3 regions of the Sessilibacter sp. MAH3 genome follow, and region 1 is predicted to be linked to each of the others. Evidence: predicted binding sites of a transcription regulator. Region 1 holds the regulator's gene; each other region holds the start of a gene.
What was found. The regulator PhoB, encoded in region 1, activates phosphate uptake and scavenging genes when phosphate is short. The targets are predictions, from matches to a motif close to TGTCATAAANNTGTAACA.

Region 1 (7,275 bases):
GCGCAGGTTCGATGTGATACTGGGTTTAACGCTGTGAGCGTTAATGCCATTTTCGCGAGTTGCGAAAGCTATGCCGTAGGGCTTATCAAACTAGAACTGGGACGAGAGTTCAACCGATAGTTGCAAAACACTGTTTTCGAAATTGTGTTTTCGAAATTGTGTTTTCAAAACTGTGCTTTCTGAAATCCAGAGTCGGTACGAGTTCTGAAATTAACGATGTTATTCGCTATCGTTTAACGATGACGGGCGGTGTTCTTTAACAACGCGATCCAGACGGAAGCTACAGGTAAATGTGCTGCCGTGGTTGATTCGACTGGTGATTTCAAGATGCGCTTGGTGACGTGACAATACGTGTTTAACAATGGCCAGCCCTAAACCGGTGCCGCCGGTGTCTAGGCTGCGGCTGGCGTCAACGCGATAAAAGCGTTCGGTAAGTCTGGGAATGTGGCGCGCTTCAATACCTATGCCGTGGTCTTCAATGGCGATATGACCGCCGCCTTCATCAACGTAAGCGTGCAGAATGATTTGGCTTTTGGCCGGTGAATAACGCACGGCGTTGTAGACTAGGTTCGAAATACAACTGCGTAGCTCTTCGATAACGCCAATCAACAAAAAGTCTTCGTCGGCGTCGATTTCAAACTGATGAGCCTTGTCGCCACTGAGGTCTTGGGCGTCGTGGACGATGCTTTGCAGCAAATCGGCGACGTTAATTTTTGTCTCTCGCAGGCTGCTGTCGTCGGTTTCAAGGCGTGTCAAAGTCAGCAGATCTTCAATGATCAAGGTCATGCGTTTCGATTGCTGTTCCATTTGGCTGATGGCTTTTTGCCAAACACCGGGCAGCGAATCGGCATTATCGGCCATGGTTTCTAAGTAACCCCGCACCACTGTCAGCGGTGTACGCAGTTCGTGAGAAACGTTACCGATAAAGTCTTTGCGCATTTGTTCAAGCTTTTGCAGCCGTGAAATATCGCGCACCACCATCAGATAGTCGCCTTGGCCGTAGCGGTTGATTTGAAAACTTAAGAATTGATCGCTATCGGTGGCCGACGGCATGGTTAGCGGTTCTGAGTAATCTTCGGCTTCGAGGTAGCGCACAAAGCGCGGCGAGCGCAGGTAGTTAACGATGGGTTTGCCGTGATCGCCCGGTTGTAGACCAATCAGTCGCCGGGCACTTTGGTTCCACCATTGAATGGACGCTTGGTCGTCTAAAATAATCACCGCGTCCTTGAGTGCGGCGGTAGTTTCTTGCACCCGAAGAATCAGTGATTGTAAGCGGTGCTTTTCTTTGTTGTGCCTTTCGCGATTGTTGGAGACCTGGTAATAAACCTCCTCCCAAAAGCCGGTGGCGTTGGGCACCTGGCCGATACTGCGAGTGGTTAGCCAACGCTCAAGCTTGCGCATGTTGTACAGCGTCCAAGCGCCGTACAACACATTGGCCAGCAATAAGGTATACAGTGGATAACCAATGACGAGACCAAGTACAGCCGCAACTGCGATAGCGACTAAAAATTGCCGAAATTCAGATACAAAGCCACGATGCACGAGTGATCTCGAGTGATAGGTTTACGACATTAAAGCTCAAGTATAAGCGATTTATCTTAAGCTTTTTCGGTGACTTTGATGGAAAAACGGTAACCGGTGCCACGCACGGTTTGAATAAAGCGGTCGTGGTCGTCTTGAGTTAAGGCTTTACGCAGGCGACGAATGTGAACGTCTACGGTGCGCTCTTCCACATAGACGTTGCCGCCCCAAACGTGGTCAAGCAGTTGACCGCGAGTGTACACACGCTCTTGGTGGGTTAAGAAGAACTCCAGCAAGCGGTATTCGGTTGGACCCATATCGATGGGTTTCTCGTTGATGGTAACGCGGTGGCTTACCGGGTCGAGTACTAGGCCTTCGACCGAAATTGGGCCACTGGTAGAGGCAGAGTCGGTGCGACGTAAAACTGCTTTTAAGCGAGCGACCAGCTCTCTGGGGGAGAAGGGCTTGGTGATGTAGTCATCAGCGCCGACTTCTAAACCTTGTACCTTGTTGTCTTCCTCGCCTTTAGCGGTAAGCATGATGATTGGAATTTGCGAAGTAACCTCATCGCGCTTGAGGCGACGAGCTAATTCGATACCGCTGGTGCCAGGTAACATCCAATCGAGCAGAATCAAATCTGGCTTTTCATCCACAATCAGGGTGTGTGCCGTTTGCGCATCCATGGCTTCAAGGCATTTATAATCCGCCATTTCAAGTGCTACACGCAGCATATCTCGAATGGAGGATTCATCGTCTACGATCAAAATTGTTTTATCGGCCATGGTTGCACACCGGAATTGTGAATTTAAGGAGGCGTTTTAAGCTGGGTGCATTTAATAAAGGTTTTGTTTCGCTTTTATGACAATCATAGCAATTGGTTGTGATAAATCTGTAATTTGTGTGAAACACACAGGTATATTGGCGAAAACTGTCTAATGAGTTAGTAATTGCCGCAGAATTCATAAGGTTTAGGGCATAAAAATCGTAATGCTTAGATGCCTAAATTTTTAAATGCTTAAAGCAAATAATCAGCCGCGATCGCCACGAATAAAACCACGCCCACCCACTGATTATTCTTAAACGCCTTGAAACATTGCTCCCGCTCGCGATTGCGAATCAAATATTGCTGATACACAAACAAACCCGCGCAAACGGCCACGCCAATGGAGTAAATCCAGCCCAATTTGGCGTTATCACCGATCAGTATCATGCCGAATAGCGTCAGCACTTGTAGACACCCAGTAATAACCTTGTCCATATCGCCAAACAATACCGCGGTGGATTTCACGCCAATTTTTAAGTCGTCATCGCGATCGACCATGGCGTAGAAGGTATCGTAGGCAATCACCCAGAGCAGATTGGTAAAGTAAATGACCCAAGCGGTTTTTGGCAACGTGTTGGTTTCGGCCGTAAATACCATGGGAATTCCCCAAGAGAATGCTGCACCTAATACGACCTGTGGCATATGCGTGTAGCGCTTGGCAAATGGATAAGCACTGGCGAGCAGTAATGCCGCAAATGACAGCGCAATGGTTTGCCAATTGGTCAGAATCACTAACGCAAAGGCTAAAGCACACAAGGCTGTAAAAAGGAACAGTGCATTGCCTTCCGATAATCTTCCTGCTGCGAGCGGACGTTGGTTGGTACGCTTAACCTTGCCATCAAAGTTGCGGTCGGCGTAATCGTTGATAACGCATCCGGCTGAGCGCATCACAAAGACGCCGAGGGTAAAAATAATCAAGGTGCTGATGCTGGGTTTGCCTTCTGAAGCAATCCAAAGCGCCCAATAAACCGGCCAGAGCAACAATAAACTGCCCACCGGTTTATCCATTCGCATCAATTTTAGGTAGTCGTTCCAGTCGCCGGATTTTGGGGTTACGTATTTCTCAAGATTCATTAATGGCTCGACAAACTTCTTTGGCTATAACTCAAATCGTTAAGATTTGGCTTAAAAACAGGTGGTAAATCAATTTGGCTGCGATCTTACGGCCTTAGCGGCTTGATAAAGCCATAATTTCGACTAAAAAGAAAGCCAGAGGTGTTTAAAGTGCGCGACAAAGCGAGTTATTTAGTTAGGGATTTCTTAACTTGTTTTGAGCGTTGCTGTGGTTTTGAAGAAAGATTTAACAATTACAACAACAGAGAAATCATTCGCCATGCATAAAACTGAATTGGTCAACGCCGTCGCCGAAAGTGCCAACATCACCAAAGAAAAGGCACATGACATCATTTCCACCATTCTCGATGAAATCACCAACGCATTAAGTCGCAACGAGTCGGTTAATATTTTGGGTTTTGGATCGTTTAATCCCAAAACACGAGCCGCTCGCACTGGGCGCAGTCCTGCGACCGGTGAGCCAATCGAAATCGCCGCCAGTAACAGCGTGTCTTTTAAGCCCGGAAAACAATTGAAAGATCTAGTCAATCAAGCATCTTCATAGCCGTTCGCGAGTTTTCTTTGCAAAGATCGACGCCACAAAAAAGCCCTCAGTTGAGGGCTTTTGGTTATTTGCAAACTGCGATTAATGGCTGAGTTCGTTGGCGATAGTTTCTAGCTCTAGGGCGGATTCAATAATGTTATCGAGGGTTTCGTCTAAATCGGCTTGAGTCAAATGCACGCGGGTGAGCATTTCTGGCGACAGTGGCTGTTTGGGGCCGTCGGCTAAACCTCTCAAGCACAAAATGCGATGGGAGATGTACAGAAGGTTGGCGTAGATGGCGTGCTCACCGTCGTAATCGGGGTTGTCTTGGTGGCGCAACGCGGTTACAACCTCCTGCGGCATATTCCACAAATCCATCAACCAAGAGCTTAATTGCTGGCGACTGACACCAATTTGCTGCTTTTCTACCACCGAGTCATCTACGTGCGGATTGGCATCCCACGATTTGCATAGGCGGTCGAAATACGGTGGAAAGACGTCGGCAATAATCAAATAACCGAAGTTATGAAGTAAGCCAGAAAGATACGCTAGACCAAAACCGGGGCGATGTGGTCGGTCAATGGCCGTAACCAAGCCTTCCATGGTGGCGGCCATATAAACCGCGGTGCGCCAGTAGGTTTGTGAGCCGTGTGGGCCTCTGGGAGGAATATCAAGAGTTCGACTCAGAGCAATTCCCAGAGCGAGATTGAGCACCATGTCGAAGCCCAAAACGCGCACTATGGCATCGTGAATTGAGCGAATTTTTCCGGGAGCGGAATAATAAGGCGATGATGCCCAGCTAACGACTTGCGCGGCGAGGCTGGGGTCGGTTTCAACAATAGACGACAGGTCGCTGATGTCCGCGTCCGGGTCTACCCTTAATTTGATGATGCGCTGGGCGGTTTCTGGTAGCGGCGGCATCTCAAGGGTGTCTTCAAGGCGCTGTTTGATGCGAAGCGCGGTGAATTTAGAGACTGACTGCTTAATGTCAGCCACGTCGTTATCGGTGGACATCAAGCCCTGCTCAATTTGAGCAATAGGAATGGCGATGTCTAAGCTCGAAGCCTTGTGGGCCATCAACTGATCGAGAGCTTCGTTATCGATCTCAAGCAAATGTGGCGACTTACCGGCGTCCAACAAGATAGGTTCTTGAGCTTTGGTAAGTCGCTCATCAATGACCGTTTCTAAACCACTGATGTTTGGGATCGCCGGAATGCCATCGAGATTCTTCGAGCTGATGTAGTTTTCAACTTCTTTAGCGTCAACTGCGTGCAAATTGCGGCTGGTCAGTTGGCAAAGACGCTGTAGATCTAGTAGGCAGTTCGCTGGCACCACCACCAACAACTTACCGCGCTCATCTTCCAATAAAATAGAGCGCGCTGCGTTACTGTCTCGCAGATGGTGGTCGCGGTAATGGTTGGCTGTTGCTGTATCGTTGCTGTATGTGGTCATGGTGTAATTTATCTGCTTGGTGTCCAAGAGTTTTTTAACATTACTTGGGAATTGCACCTCAGTTCCTCGGCTTTATTCTTATAGCTTGAATGTTTACCTATCGATCACGGCTTCAGCTGCCTGCGCAATCTGATTGAGATCAGCGGTGTCCTGCAAATCTAAGTGTAGTTCACTGCTCAGAGATGGCCTTTGAATTTGATGGATTTCTGCCAAATGCTTGTAAAATTGCGTGTGGGTAAAACTTGGTTTACCCAAGTCTTTGCAGTGCTACAGCGGCGCTTTGCTAATTTCAATAACGGCAAGTGATAGAAATCGTGAAGAAATTGGTAATCGAATTTTCGATTTTGAAGTTCGAGTAAGTCGAAGATGTCTGACGTAAACGGCGACTTCGCTAGACGTCGGCAAACTGCTGACGATGACCCAGCCAACGCTCGATAATGGCGTGGGCTGCGCGAGGATTTTCTTTTTGCAGGGTTTCGCCAATTTCTACTGCTTTGGCGAGCAAGTCTTGGTGGGTATCGAGATTGGCGACGCGAAATTGCACATCACCGGTTTGACGTGTTCCTAACACCTCGCCGGGGCCACGAATTTTTAGGTCTTCTTCGGCGATCACAAAGCCGTCGTTGGTGCTGCGCATAATGTCTAAACGTTTGCGTGCAACCTTGGATAAGGGCTTCTGATACAGCAATACGCAGGAGCTTTCGGCCTCGCCACGCCCAACTCGACCGCGCAATTGATGCAACTGGGCCAAGCCTAAGCGTTCGGGATTTTCAATCACCATCAGGCTAGCATTTGGCACATCCACGCCAACTTCAATGACCGTTGTCGCCACCAGTAAATCGAGTTGATGCTGCTTGAACGCCTGCATCTGCTCGTCTTTTTTGGCACTGCTTAGGCGGCCGTGAACGAGGCCAATTTTTAGATGGCTAAGTGCTTCGCAGAGCATCTCCCATGTTGCTTGCGCGGCCTGGGCTTGTAGGGTTTCTGAGTCTTCAATCAGTGTGCACACCCAATAGGCCTGACGACCGCTTTCGCAGGCCTGGCCGATTCGCTCAATGACGCTGTCGCGACGATTCTGAGCAATGACGGCGGTGGTAACAGGTTTTCGGCCCGGCGGTAATTCGTCAATGCTGGAAATATCAATATTCGCGTAAAAACTCATCGCCAAGGTTCTTGGAATGGGGGTGGCGGTGAGCGACAGTTGGTGTGCCGAGGTTTTACTTTTCTGTTGTAATGCCAAGCGTTGATGAACGCCAAAACGGTGTTGCTCATCAATGATAGTCAAGGCAAGATCGTGAAATTCCACACCTTCTTGAAACAAGGCCTGAGTGCCAACCACCACCAAAGCTTCGCCGGATGAGATCGCCTCGTTTTGCAGTCGCCTTTCTTTAACACCTTGGCGGCCGACTAACCAGGCACAACGAATACCCAAACCTTCTTCAAACCACCGCGTAAAGTTGCGAAAGTGCTGTTCGGCAAGAATTTCTGTCGGCGCCATCAGTGCGGTCTGCTTGCCTTGAGCCGCGGCCTGAATCGCGGCCATGGCCGCCACCAAGGTTTTACCACTACCTACATCACCTTGCACTAATCGTCGCATGGGTGTGTGTGTGGCGAGATCGGTACAGATTTCGTCGATCACGCGCGCTTGGGCGTTGGTGAGGGTAAAGCCCACAAAATCGAGCAATTTTCGCTCTAGCTGTTTTGCGCGTGGCAGCGCGTAGGCGTCGTGAGTGTTCCCACGGAGCTTTTGTTCGCGCAGGCTTAGGTGGTGCGCCAGTAATTCTTCCAGCGCTAGACGTTTTTGTAATGGGTGCAGACCCAGGCTCAGTTCGTAAAGGTTGGCGTCTACGGGCGGTCGATGCAGATACAGGAGCGCTTGAGA
Region 2 (7,275 bases), on a different contig from region 1:
CGCTCATTAAGCCACGAGCTTTTTTGGCGTAAAAGCTGATAATTTTATACTCGCCATTTTTTAAGTCTTTAAAGGTTGGGGTAATAATGTCGGCATTCAGCACTTTTTTATTGACTACTTTAAAGTATTCGTTAGAGGCGAGGTTAACCAGTGTTTGGCTTTTAAGGGTTTTCAGTTGTTCGTTAAGCGCCTCGGTGACTTTATCGCCCCAAAATTCGTAGAGGTTTTTGCCGCGTTGGTTTTCGAATTTGGTGCCCATTTCAAGTCGGTAGGCTTGCATTAAATCGAGTGGGCGCAATACACCGTATAAGCCCGATAAGATTCGCAGATGTTTTTGCGCAAAACTAAATTCTTCTTTACCAAAGGTTTCGGCTTCTAAGCCTGTGTATACATCGCCTTTAAACGCCAGCACGGCCTGTTTGGCGTTGGTTTTATCGAAAGGCTGCGACCACGCTTGAAAGCGATCAAAGTTTAAAACGCCTAGCTTGTCGCTAATGCTCATTAAGTTTGAAATATCTTGAGGCGCAAGTTTACGGAGGTCTTCGATTAACACTTCGCTGTCATCAAGAAAACTCGGTTGGGTTGCCGTTTTGGTGACCGGTGCGGTTTCATAGTCCAGCGTTTTTGCTGGCGAAATTACCATTAACATATCAAAGCCATTGTCTTGTTTGTTGCAAAATAAAGCGGATTTACTCCGGCTTTAAAATTTCATTCCACCAATTGAGTGGCGTTGTGCCATCTTCTGGACTGTAGACATTGCCGTAACGCCAAACACTACCGGAATGCTCGCCAATGTATTTATTCAGTATGTCTTCTATGGCATTAAAGCCACAAGACACGTGAATGCTGTACACCAACAGTCGTGGTGACTCGATATCCAGTTCACCACCGAGCTTCTCGATACCAGAGGTTAATTCTTCGGCAAATCGTTCGGCATTTTCAGCATAAACACGAATGCATAAATTGCCCGAGCGCTTGACCAGCTCAAAAGAGTCGCCATCGCGTTTGATGGTGTCGCCTCTAGCCAGCCCTTGCACAAACGCAGGCGATGTCACTAGTTGGCAGCTGTCGTCATCGTTAATGGTTACACGCAGCTTTTCAACCACGGTTTCGCCGTCGGGACGTGTTCCGGCGTACATTTCTATTACTTGCAGAGCTTGCATTTTATTTGGCCAATGTTTCGTTATCTTGGGTTATAGACGGTGTTTGGCGTTATTATAACGGCACTCCGGGTGCAGGGCACAAACGACCTATTTTGCAGTCGATAGGTGCAACCCGAATGGATTAAACGGCAGCTTAAGCCGATTTTATTACTCAATATATTATTCAGTGCGTAAATTCATAGTAAGAGGAAGTTCTTGTGAAATTATCCAAACGTATTGCTATTGGTATGATAGCGGTGTTGCCAGCACTGCATGGCTGTACCACGAACCCTGTCACAGGACAAAGCCAATTTAGTTTGTTGTCTCGTGCTGATGAGATTGCCATCGGCGAGCAACAGTATGTTCCCAGCCAACAAAGCCAGGGTGGCGAATACACCGTTGACCCAAATCTCAACGCGTATATTTCTTCGGTGGGTCAAAAACTGGCGCGCGTTAGTGATCGACCAGACTTGCCTTACGAATTCGTAGTGTTAAATAACGATGTGCCAAACGCTTGGGCGTTGCCGGGTGGCAAGATTGCTATCAACCGTGGCCTGCTTTACGAATTAGAAGATGAGTCGCAGCTCGCAGCGGTTTTGGGCCACGAAATTGTTCACGCCGCAGCCAGACACGGTGCCACTCAGCAAAGCCAATCAACCATTCTCGGTGGTTTAGGTTCTTTAATTCAGGCAGTAGGTGAGAGCTATGGTTATGGCGCCTTAACTCAGCAAGGCGTGGCTTTGGGTGCATCGGCTTTTACGGCCCAATATGGCCAAGGCCAAGAGCTCGAAGCCGACCGCTATGGCATGGATTACATGGGGCGTGTTGGATACGAGCCGATGGGTGCGGTTGAATTGCAACAGACCTTTGTGAAGCTCTCAGAAGGTCAAAACACCAGCGCCTTACAAGCTTTTTTTCAAAGTCACCCACCGTCACAAAAGCGTGTTGCCGCTAACTTAGAAAAGGCACGTAGCATGTCTGACGGTACCCGCAACAAAGCAGCCTTTGATCGCGCTATGGCCCAAATTCGTAAAGATAAACCCGCCTACGATTTACACACCGAGGCATTAAAACTCGCGGGCGCTAAAGATTATCAAGGCGCCTTAGCAAAAGTTGAACAAGCCATTGCGAAACAACCTAAAGAAGCTTTGTTCTGGACAACCAAAGGCCAGTTACAAACCGAATTGAAAAACGAAGCCGCAGCGAAAACATCGTTTAATAAAGCGATTAGTTTAAATAACGAATACTTTGCGCCCTATCTGTACCGAGGCATTATTTCTGTTGATCAAAAAGAATACGCCGCGGCCCGGTCTGACCTGCTACAAAGTAATCAATGGTTGCCAACGGCTTACGCGACCTATTACTTAGGTCTGAGCAACGCCAATTTAGGTAACATTGTCGAAGCTCGCCAAAACTTTACTGCGGTTCAGCAGGTTGGCGGAGAGTTAGGACAAGCAGCCACTCGTCAGCTAGAACAACTCGGAAATTAGTCTTACTTTTCGGCAAATTTCTGCGTTCATTTTTAACGGTCACCGGTAACTCTGCTCACCTTGGGCGGAGTTACTTTTTTAAACCTCAGTTGCGCCCTCGGTATATATTCAGAGCTCAAGAGCACAATTGCGAGCACTGGGTAGCACAGCTCAGTTCGAGATTTTTTGCACCAAAGTGCAACACAGAAATTCGATGACTCCTCGCCAAAATCTTTTTTACGGTCTGAAATCTTCGGGCAGTAAAACATATCATTTATGTTATTTAGCAAACCAAAAACTAACCCTGCCGTACTTTTACGGCAGTTTTTACCGCTCATTTTGTAAAATAAAGTTTACTGGAAAACTCAACTTTGAAAGAAAACGCACCACTTTGGTACTCATAAACAATAAAAGATCGATATTGGAGAAAAATTTACAGATTCTCCCGTTTCTTTTGAGTCTCGTCATAAATCTGTCACAAAAACGACACAAAATAGCGGAGGTAGGCGTTTTACTTCGTAAATCTCTCAAAAAGATCTCATTTTATGACAATCAATACCTCCGCCACGTCATTACCCCAAACTGAGTATACCCAACGTAACTGGCAAAACTGGTTGTTGGTGGCAGCTCTCGTTTACTTATTGTTAGTCGCAGTTTCATTAATTGGTGGCGGTTTTAAGCAAGCAGCCGGTACCAGTGCAAAAGAATTATTTGAATTCGCCAGCAACCCAATCACTGGCTTGGTTATCGGTACGATCACTACCGCGTTAATTCAGTCGTCCAGTACCGTAACATCCATTATTGTGGGTTTGGTTGCCGGTGGCATGCCCGTCAGCGTCGCCATTCCTATGGTAATGGGCGCCAACATCGGCACAACTATCACCAATACTATTGTCAGCCTTGGCCACATCAAACAAGGTGAAGAGTTCCGACGCGCCTTTGCAGCTGCAACCGTGCACGACTTCTTTAATGTTTTGTGCGTGCTGATTTTTTTACCGCTTGAAATCATGTTTGGTCTTTTAGATCACATAGGTGCTTTTTTTGCCAAAATGTTAGTGGGTAGCGAATCGGTATCAATGAGCGGCCTTAATTTTATGAAAATGCTGGTCGGGCCACCGGTTCATCTGCTTAAAGATATTCTTTCACCTCTATCATCAACTTTTGCCGGTGTGATCACGATTATTCTTGGTGTGGTCTTGATTTTTGCGTCAATTACCTACATTGGAAAATTACTGAAAGTATTGATGGTTGGTCGCGCTAAAGAAGTGTTGCACTCCGCCGTTGGTCGCGGCCCAGTAACCGGAATTTTTTCGGGCACATTAATGACAGTGTTGGTTCAGTCTTCTTCTACAACCACCAGCCTTATCGTCCCTCTGGCCGGTTCTGGCGTGTTTTCTTTACGTCAGATTTATCCTTTTACTCTTGGGGCAAATATTGGAACCTGTATTACCGGTTTATTAGCGGCTACCGCAGTGACCGGTGCTAATGCTGTTTTTGCGATGGAAATCGCGCTTGTGCACTTGTTTTACAATTTAATCGGCGTAGTTCTGATCTACGGCATACCTATGCTGCGCGAAGTACCGTTAAACTGTGCTAACTGGCTTGCTGCCTTGGCCGTAAAAAATAGACTGTATATCGCTGTTTACATTTTGACAGTATTTATAGTTATTCCGGCAATTTTAATTATTGGCAGCAAACTTGTTGGCGGATAAACAAAATAAAGGTCGATGCAATGGACTCTATACAATCGCAAAAGCAAGAGCTGCAAGAAAGAATTCAAAACCTTGAAGCAACGTTAAAGGAATTAAACCAAAAGCTGGAGCAGTTAGAACAGCAAGAACAACACGAGGCGATTGATCACCTAGAAATGTATTTAGAAGAAGTTGACCACCACACTTCTCATTTACAAAATGTTGGCCAATTATTAGTGAACGAAATTCGCAAGGTATTTGCCTAGGCCGGTAAATATCATCGGTAAGTACACCCGCCTGTAACTTCATGCAATTTGTATGAAACATCAACCGTAAAACAGTTCTTAATAGTCTGTTTTACGGCTTTAACACTTCCCACCTTAATACTTCTCAATAAAAACCGTAAACATTTTCCACCGTGCATTCGCATGTTTAATTTTTTTCGATATCGAATAATTTGTTTAATGAATTATTTGTACAAAATTATCTTTCAGAACCATTGCACAGCTCTCTGCAATTCACCGATGAATACAATATAGGAACCTCTGATTAACTCATCCATGATTTAATCAGAGGACAGAAATTGAAAATGCGATTTCCAATTTCTTCACAATTTCAACCACTTACCGTTCTTGAAATTGGCGACACATCCTTGTGTCGCGAGAAACTCTAGGTTAATCAGAGTTTCCTATAAAAAATACCATTTTGAATTGTTTAACCATTTCGCTAGCGTGCATCATCGATAGAGGCAGCCGTATTAAGCCTTATCGAATATTTCAAATACATCGGAATTTTCTCGTAAAACTCTTTCAATAATAAAATGGTTTGCGGGGGTGTTTTTAAACAAGGCGAGCTAAACGGTTGGCAGTTTAACTTTTCAGGGCGCATAAAAAAGGGCTCCTATTTTAGGAGCCCCAAAAGCCGTCACTTATATGACTGGAAATTAATAACTGCTATTTAGCGGTAAATCTTAAGCACGGTGTCTTTTTGTCATTTTTACAGATTCTTCAGCAACCGCAAATTCATTCATAACGTGAATTTTTGCTTTCGGGAAGAAGTTAAATTCTGTTGCCGTAGCTGAGGTGTAAGCACCCATCATGCGGCTAACAATAAAGTCACCGTTGTTCAATTCTGGCAAGCTGATGTTTTCAGAAATAACATCAATGCTGTCGCAAGTTGGGCCTGCCAATACACATACTTCTTCTTGACCTTGGTTAAAAGGTGCAGAAATTGGGTAGTCACCGTGATCGAAGGTAATACCACTGAACGAGCCGTAAAGACCATCGTCCAAGTAGTACCACATTTTGCCATCGCGTAATGCTTTACCCATTACAGAGGCAACACCAGTCATTGCACCAGCAACAATAAAACGTCCAGGTTCTGCAATGACTTGAACAGTGTCTGGCAATACATCTAAAGCTTCGCGAATAGGTGCACAGAAGTCATCAATTGCTGGCACAGATTCGTTGTAAGGTACTGGGAAACCACCGCCAATATCCAAAGTAGAAAGCGCTGGCAAACCCATTTTTGCCGCTTTGCGAATTACGCGCGCGCTTTCTAAAATTGCATCAACGTATTTTTGCGAATCTAGAGTTTGTGAACCAACGTGGAAAGACAAACCTTTCACACGAATACCAAACTCTTGCGCTTTTACTAATAAATCGATCGCTTGTGTTGGAGAACAACCAAATTTTTTCGATAAATCTGAGTAAGCATTTGGATTTCTGAAACTCAAACGAATTAAAATTTCTGCTTGATCGCGGTAAGCGATAAATTTTTCAAGCTCGTTTAGATTATCGACCACAAACACGTAGCAGCCATATTCTAAGGCCCGCCGGATGTCGCCATCACGTTTAATTGGGTGAGTGTGGATGCATTTTTCTGGATCAATGCCTAAACCTTCAACCAATTCAACTTCACCGTTGGTCGCTAAATCAAAGCTAGCACCGATGTCGCGAAGCGTCGCAACAACTGCTGGGTGAGGTAATGGTTTTAATGCATAGTGCAAGGTTACATTTGGTAATGCTTTGCTTAATGCTTCGTATTGCGTACGAACTGAGTCACAGTCTAAAACCAACAAAGGCGAACCGTGCTCGGCAACTAATTGTGGAATATCAGCGTCAGACAAACCCTTGATTTCGCCTTTTTGAGTTTGGGCGAATGCAGGAATTTTTGAATACTCAACGTTTGAATCAACAGAACAAAGTGACATGGCCATCCTCAAAATGCATTAGCGCTTTTTGCAATAGAAATGCTATCGGCAGGACGTCACAATATTAAGGTAGGAACCAGAATATGGATGTGCGCAAACCAAGTGCAAGGGCAAAAAGCAAATAAAAAGGCAAAAAAAGTGTCATCAGCAACGCCGACAACAATTAATTCACTCTTGGATAGTTGCTCTTCTGCCTTGTCGCTATCAGTCCTATTTCTAGGAGCGCTGTACTTGGATTGGCTATCATCAAGAAGAGCGCGAATAATAAATTAATTAGTGGAAATCACAATCTTTTTTTTAGGCGTTTTTAGTTATTTTTATGTTAAAAAATGTTTCATTAATGAATATTCACATTCATCATAGCAGTATATTATTTATGGTTTTATGCCTGTCTAATTTAGAAACCGCTTTCATTTTCAGATTTAATTTGCAGCTGATAACCACCGTCATCGTCGACCACTAAATGAAAATCGATCGGACGGCAGCAAATCTGACAATCTTCAATGTAATCGCAGTCGCCTTCACTGAAGTCGACGGTAACCGTCTGTGGCTCCCCGCAATAGGGGCACAGAATTTCTTCATCAGGTAAACAGCTCACAATCAACTACCTCATTTCTTTATGAATACGTTTATTTGCCAACACTGTAATCAAGCCGTCTTCTTTGATAATAGCCAATGCGAATCTTGTGGTGCGGCATTGGGTTTTGACAGTGACCAATTACAGATGATTAGTCTGACCCGAGTTCACGAAACACAAACGC
Region 3 (7,275 bases), on a different contig from region 1:
AGATAGGGTAATAGGGCAGGGATGATAAGGACTGTAAGGCTCAAGGACAAGCGCTTAATCGTTCTTGTGCTAGGAGTTTTTTAAGTCACAGTCCATATTTTATGTTTGTTTAATTCTTCAGTGACTGTAAAAGGCGATTCTGCACGCCATCGTCTAAATCCCTCTTCGTTTGAGGGGTGTATTCACCATCACTACCTAACACCCAACTTTGGGATTTGTCTTCCAAATAGGCTTCCAAATCGTATAGCACACGGTTTGCCAAGCTGGATGATTGGATCGGAAAACAAACTTCAACACGTCGGTTGAGGTTGCGTTCCATCAAATCCGCCGAGCCACAATAAATGGAAGGTTGTGCATTTGCAAAGTAGTAGGTGCGAGTATGCTCTAAAAAGCGTCCGACAATGGATTTTACGCGAATGTTTTCCGACACGCCTGGAATACCTGGGCGTAAACAACACATGCCGCGAATGATCAAATCAATAGAAACGCCGTGTTGGCTGGCGCGGTACAGGGCATGAATGATGTCAGGCTCTGTTAGACCGTTCGCTTTCATAATAATTCGGGCTTTATTACCCGCATTAGCAGCCGTGATTTCTTGTTCGATCAGCTCAATTAATCCTGCTTTTAACGTAAATGGCGCATTTAGTACACGCTTTATACGCTCTATTTTGCCCATACCGGTTAATTGTTGGAAAACTTTGTGAACGTCCGCACAAATATCTTCGTCGGCCGTTAAAAGTGAATAATCGGTGTAAAGACGAGAAGTGCCAACGTGGTAGTTACCGGTACCCAAGTGCACATAACGGCGCAATTTTTTACCTTCGCGACGTACGATTAAAATCATTTTTGAGTGGGTTTTGTAGCCAACCACGCCATAAACCACAACAACGCCCGCAGCTTGTAATTCAGCGGCAAGGGCAAGGTTCTCTTCTTCATCGAAGCGTGCTCGCAATTCAACGACAGCGGTTACTTCCTTTCCATTTCGTGCTGCCTCTAGCAACGCATGTACGATCGGAGAATTGTCGCCGGTTCGATAGAGCGTTTGTTTAATCGCTAACACATCAGGGTCGACGGCCGCCTGACGAATGAGATCAATCACCGGTGTGAACGATTCAAACGGATGCATGAGCAGATAATCTTTTTTGGCAATAGAAGTAAACATGCTTTTTCGGTCGCGCAGACCTTTGGGGATACCCGGTGTAAACGACGGATAACTCAGGTCGGGGCGATTGACTAAGCTTGGAATGCGCATCAGTCTTTTTAGATTTACTGGGCCGTTCACTTGATAAAGATTGCTGCGATCGAGCTTGGTTTTTTCTAACAAAATATCAATCAGCGCGTCGGGGCAATCGTCGGCCACTTCAAGGCGAATGGCGCGACCAAATCGACGTGACGCCAATTCGCCTCTTAACGCCAAGGCTAGGTCGGCAACACCCTCCATATCCACATCCAAATCGGCGTTGCGTGTAATACGAAATTGATAGCAGCCTTTAACCGTCATGCCCGGAAATAACGAATCAACATGGGCGTGAATCATTGACGATAAAAACACGAAGTTGTCGCCACCTTCGCACAGCTCATCCGGTATGCGAATAACGCGATCGAGAGATCTCGGCGCGGGCACAATTGCTAAACCGGTTTCGCGACCAAAGGCGTCTTTGCCTTCAAGAGAGACAATGAAGTTCAAACTCTTGTTAACCAGCAACGGAAACGGGTGTGCGGGATCGAGTCCAATGGGACTGCTAACGGGGATGATGTTTTCTTTGAAGAAGGTTTTTACCCAGTCTTTTTGAGCATCAGACCAATCACCTCGGCGAACAAAATGAATGTTTTCTTTTTGCATCTCCGGGATAAGTTGTTCATTCAAAATTTTGTACTGCTGTTCAACCAGTGGGTGACACATTTCGCTAATTTTGTGCAACACCTCTTCTGGCGGTAAACCGTCAAGGCCAGCACGTTCTTGTTCTAAATCGATACGCGAGAATAGTCCCGATACTCGGATTTCGAAAAATTCATCCAAGTTGGAGCTGAAAATAAGCAAAAATTTGAGTCGCTCCAACAGAGGATGACCATAATCGAGAGCCTGTAATAAAACCCGCTGGTTAAATTTCAGATGACTGATTTCTCGATTGATGTAGAAATCTGGATTATTTAAAGATATTGGCTGAGTGTCTGGATCTTTTTTACTAGCTTGGTCTTGTGACATGGGTTGACTATCTTCTAAGAGCCGTTAGCCACTAATGCAATTGGCTAAACAATTTGCTGGAATTCGTTTTCATAGGTATTTGGCTGATTCAAGTTAACCACATCGGTAATCGAGCTGTTACGCCAAATTTGATAACACTAATTTATTGAAGTTTTCGAAAAATTGAAACTCGCAGAATCAATTTCTTCATATTCATTGAATGATTAAAGAACATTAAAAGTTTAGCCAATGCGTATGACATATTAAGGTCAGAATAAACGGTTATTGATATTGTCGCGAGCAATAAATCGTGTTGAGAAATTTTCCCGATGAACTATGAGGCTTGTCTAAAATAGTTGGCGAACACGGCCATATTCGCTAACTGCAAATCAACTCAGGCTTTTGATTCTGAAGTTTCAATCTCTAATTCATGTATGGCCGTCAACAAACTTTGCATCGACATAGGTTTGGTCAGATAGTAGTTCATGCCCGAGGCAAACACGGCTGTTTGGTGTTCGGCCAAAACGTGGGCCGTCAATGCAATGATGGTAATTGGGACCCGTTGATTTTCGCGTTCAAATTCGCGAATCAAACGCGCCGCTTGAAAGCCGTCCATTTCAGGCATTTCACAATCCATTAAGATCATGTCAAAAGGTACTGGCGCATTTATTACCGCGTCAACGGCAAGTCGACCATTTTCCACAACGGTAGGAATCGCCTTTAGCTTTTTCAACATACCTTTTATAACCATTTGATTCACCGAATTATCTTCGGCGACCAAGACTTTTAAACCGGAAATAAATTCTGACGTTTTGGTGACGGGCTTTGGCGTATTCTTGGATTTAAATGAGCTTTGTTTGCCAGAAAGAATATCAAATAACGAATGCTCAAGCTGATTCAGCATCAAGGGCTTGGGTAGCTGCGCTTCTAGCGACAAAAAAGTACTTTGTTCAATTTGCGAAAAGATTTCGTTTACCCATTGGTTCTTCTGCGGCTGACTAATACTCACCGAAGAAATGGTAATGATCGGTATTGGCTTTGGCGCTCGCGAAAATTGTTTGAGCGAATTTAACAATTTTTGAAAATGTTCTTGAGTGGTTAGCTCAGTGAACGGTTTGGCTAAACTATTTTCTAAATAGCGATTAATATCGATAATAATAACGTCTACATTATTTGTAGCATTTAAATCATTTAGGCTGAAGTAGTTGCGGTTACTTTTCCAGTAATCAAATTTTCGAGTAATAATTTCTTGATAAAAATCGGTAATGCCTAAAAACAAGATGGAGTTTTGAGTTTTCCATTTTGATAAATCATCGGGATTAAAGACTTGGTTTTTGAGGAGTAAGGGGTTGACGTCTAATTGGATGTGAAATTTTATTTGTGTGCCTCTGGGGTGATTTATACAGGCGGCAATGTCGCCATTCATCATCTCGACCAGATGTTTGCAAATGGCTAAACCTAAGCCGGTGCCGCCGTATTTTCGGGTCGTACTATTGTCACCCTGCTGGAAGGGTTCAAACAATAATTTGGCTTGATCTAGGTTAATACCAGTACCCGAGTCTTCTACCGAAAAGTGAATGTCATATTCATGTTGTTGTTTTGATTTCAGCGATACATCCAAAAATACGTAGCCACGTTCGGTAAACTTTAAGGCATTGCTGATTAAATTATTCAGAATTTGTCGTATCCGTGTAGGATCGCCCAAATAATGGCTGGGAATATCCGGGGCAATTCGCGATATTAATTCAATATTTTTATGACTGGCTTGGCGAGCGAAGAGTTGTAAGCAGTCGTTAATAACTTCTTCTAATGAAAATTCAATATGCTCTAAGTGAAGTTTATTGGCTTCGATTTTAGAGTAGTCAAGAATGTCATTGATGATGGTTAATAAACTGTTGCCTGATCGATAAATAACATCGAGTTGCTTTTTTTGTTCGCGATCTAATGGGGAGTCTTTTAACAGCTCAATCATGCCGAGCACGCCGTTCATTGGGGTGCGTATTTCGTGGCTCATGGTTGCTAAAAAATGGCTTTTTGCGCGGTTTTCGGCTTCGGCGATGGTTTTTTGTTTGCGCGATTCGATTTTCTCTAAGGTTTCTAGACGCAGTTTTTCTTCCATGATTTGTCGGCGTTCAATGTCTTGCAGCAGTGTTTCGCGCATAGTGTTGAAGGCTTCGACGATGTTATCGAGTTCATCGGTATGTTTGTGGTGAACTCGATTGAGTTTCAGCGGTGATTCTAAGTTATTTAAATTAACGCGCTTTGCAAACTCGGCGATAGACTCCATGTGCCGGGTTAGCAGCTTACGAATGAGCAGTAACAACAGCAGCGCAATAACAAAGGTTTGAATCCCCTGGAATAATGCGGTCACGCCCGTGCGTTGAATAAGGTTGTGTTTTAACCGAGCTAAGCTTGCGGTGACTTGCAGCTGACCCAGACTTTGTTCGGTGAGATTTTTCTCTCGATACACCAAATCGTAGGTTTTTATCAGCAAATCGGAATCATTAAATTGCTGTAGGCTGATTCCCGAGACGATCTCGCGCTGTTGTTTATTCCAATCCGTCCACACTACTTTCGCCTGAATAACATCTTCGACATCCAGTAGGCTATTAACTTGGATGATCAGCTGTTCTTCATCGAAGGACCAAAGACTACTGGTGATGCTTGGCAACAGGCTGATTTTGACTTGGTCAATACGTTTGTTAAGAAGTGAGAGGTCGTTTTGGTAGCCGATGTAGACGCTAATTAAGGTGGCCGCAAGAGCGATAGCCGTAGTGATGAGAATGACCAACGACAGCAATCGATAGGCAATCGAGTTTTTGAATTTATGAACAAATTTCTGCCGATCGATCATGACATCACAGTTTCTCGGTTTTCCGTGCAATCCATTTCATCGATTATCTTAGCAGCTTTGCTGGCGAATTTGGGCTTGGTTTTTTTGTACTGATTTGATCCAAATTATTGTGCGTGGTGTTCTGGTGGAGCTGCGGCCTACAAGAAGTAATCCAACGTGTTGTTCAAATATTTAAGCCCCAGATCCGTAGGTTTTATGGTCTCGGCACCCGAACGATCGACAATTTCGATCAATCCCTTGTTAATAGGCGCGGTTAGATTCAGTTTGTTGAGGTCGAGTCCCGTTCTGTCTTGGTATAAGGAGACATCCACACCCTCGACCAGACGTAAACTATTCATAAAAAACTCTAAGGGCAATTCGTCTTTCGACACAATTTTTTGGTTAGCGGTAAACCCGAGCAAAGAATCTTTTTTGAGATAGTCTGCCGGAAGACGCGTTTTCCAGTAGCGCTCAATAGTATTTTGTTCAGTATGGGTGATCTTGCCGTGAGCGCCTGCGCCAATAGCAAGGTAATCGCCAAACTGCCAATAATTTAGATTGTGCTTTGATCGGCTCGACGGGCTTTTCGCGTAGGCAGAGATCTCGTATTGCTGGTAGCCGTGTTCTTGCAAGCGAGCCAAGCCGAATTCTTGAATATCCGCGAGGCAATCTTCTTCGGGTAGTTGTGGTGGGCGGGAATAAAACTCGGTGTTGGCTTCGATGGTTAATTGGTACCAAGACAGATGATCCGGCTCAAAGCTTGCTGCCATATCGATATCACGAAGTGCCTGCTCGACGGTTTGACCCGATAAACCATGCATTAAATCGAGATTAAGACGCGTAAAACCCGCCTGTTTTGCCATCTCGATGGCTCGCTGAGCGTCGGTATCGTTATGAATGCGACCGAGTTTGATGAGATGCTCAGGTTGAAATGATTGAATGCCAATCGAGAGGCGATTCACGCCCGCGCGAAAAAAATCCGCGAATTTGGCCTGCTCTGCGGTTCCCGGATTAGCCTCAAGGGTAATCTCAATAGAGTCGTCGAAGCCAATCATACGCTCGGCTTGCTCAATAATTGTGCCGATGGTTTTGGCAGTGAATAAACTCGGTGTGCCACCGCCAAAAAAGATACTCGAAATCTTTCGGCCGTAAGCATATTGCCGCTCCAGAGTTAAATCGTCCAAAAGCTTAGTAAGATATTCTTGCTCGGGAATCTCATTGCCACCGGCGTGGGAGTTAAAGTCGCAGTAAGGGCATTTGCGTACACACCAAGGAATGTGAACGTACAGGGCCAACGGAGGCAGGGCAAGTTTAGTCACAGTACTTATTGCGCCTTAAGTTCAGCCAGTAATTTTTGCAAAGCGATGGCTCTATGGCTTATGGCACTTTTTTGTTCTTTGCTGAGCTGCGCGGCTGCGCAACCGTGCGTTGGCACCCAAAATACCGGGTCGTAACCAAAACCAAAATCACCTTGTGGCGCACGTAAAATTTCACCATGCCATTGGCCGCAAACGACCGTTGGTGTTGGGTCTTGCCAGTGCGTCACCAAGGCCAAGGCGCAAACAAAGTGAGCGCTGCGATCAGTTTCATCGCTCAATTCTGCAAGCAGTTTTTGATTATTCTCAGAGTCGCCACCGCCGCTGTATCTGGCCGATCGAATTCCGGGAGCGCCGTTTAATGCAGCTACACACAGGCCCGAATCGTCGGCCAGTGCGGCCAAGCCAGAAATTTTAGATGCATGACGGGCTTTGATGAGAGCGTTTTCGATAAAGCTCAGACCGGTTTCGTCAGCGTCGGCAATGTTAAATTCCGACTGTGCTAACACGTTTACATTGAACGGGGACAGCAGTAGAGATAACTCTTTCAACTTGCCAGCATTGGTGCTGGCAAGGACGAGCTTTTCAGGCAGTTTAAGCATATTCACTATTGAGATTTATAGAGTTTTTTATTGAATTGAACGCGAATTGCCTTGTCGTGGCCTTCGGGTGTGACCTTCAAATAAAAATTGTAGATTTCTTCGTCGAGGTGTCGAACCGGCGCTATGTAGTAGACCGTGTTGCCTTCGTTGATGGTTTTAAATTCAAGAGTTTGCGACTGCTGAAGCAGGTTGGATGCTTCACCCTCGATCGAAGCGGGAATACCCAGCGATTCGGTTTCTTTGCCATCAACGGTGACGACTACGTTGAGCAGTGCTCGATCGGCGCCACGAATTAATCCGTATTGCTCGGCGATATCGGGTTTGATGAACTCACTGGGA

Region 2: a site for PhoB is predicted at 3,074-3,091, ahead of ACYQ2C_RS13425 (Na/Pi symporter). Genes of this name have one in related genera too.
Region 3: a site for PhoB is predicted at 2,440-2,457, ahead of ppk1 (polyphosphate kinase 1). Genes of this name have one in related genera too.

Annotation. Positions count from the first base shown of each region.
Region 1 is NZ_BAAGIE010000014.1:4,511-11,785, forward strand. It holds gene phoR (phosphate regulon sensor histidine kinase PhoR) at 220-1,542, opposite strand; gene phoB (phosphate regulon transcriptional regulator PhoB) at 1,599-2,303, opposite strand; gene ubiA (4-hydroxybenzoate octaprenyltransferase) at 2,537-3,418, opposite strand; gene ACYQ2C_RS10195 (HU family DNA-binding protein) at 3,678-3,962, shown strand; gene ACYQ2C_RS10200 (HDOD domain-containing protein) at 4,044-5,450, opposite strand; gene recG (ATP-dependent DNA helicase RecG) at 5,785-7,275, opposite strand, start outside.
Region 2 is NZ_BAAGIE010000021.1:73,134-80,408, reverse strand. It holds gene yaaA (peroxide stress protein YaaA) at 1-649, opposite strand, end outside; gene ACYQ2C_RS13435 (DUF4265 domain-containing protein) at 690-1,163, opposite strand; gene ACYQ2C_RS13430 (M48 family metalloprotease) at 1,361-2,632, shown strand; gene ACYQ2C_RS13425 (Na/Pi symporter) at 3,157-4,323, shown strand; gene ACYQ2C_RS13420 (hypothetical protein) at 4,344-4,568, shown strand; gene ACYQ2C_RS13415 (type III PLP-dependent enzyme) at 5,273-6,514, opposite strand; gene ACYQ2C_RS13410 (CPXCG motif-containing cysteine-rich protein) at 6,912-7,112, opposite strand; gene ACYQ2C_RS13405 (zinc-binding metallopeptidase family protein) at 7,134-7,275, shown strand, end outside.
Region 3 is NZ_BAAGIE010000006.1:58,685-65,959, reverse strand. It holds gene ppk1 (polyphosphate kinase 1) at 110-2,206, opposite strand; gene ACYQ2C_RS05350 (hybrid sensor histidine kinase/response regulator) at 2,580-5,039, opposite strand; gene hemW (radical SAM family heme chaperone HemW) at 5,177-6,337, opposite strand; gene rdgB (RdgB/HAM1 family non-canonical purine NTP pyrophosphatase) at 6,343-6,936, opposite strand; gene ACYQ2C_RS05335 (DUF4426 domain-containing protein) at 6,942-7,275, opposite strand, start outside.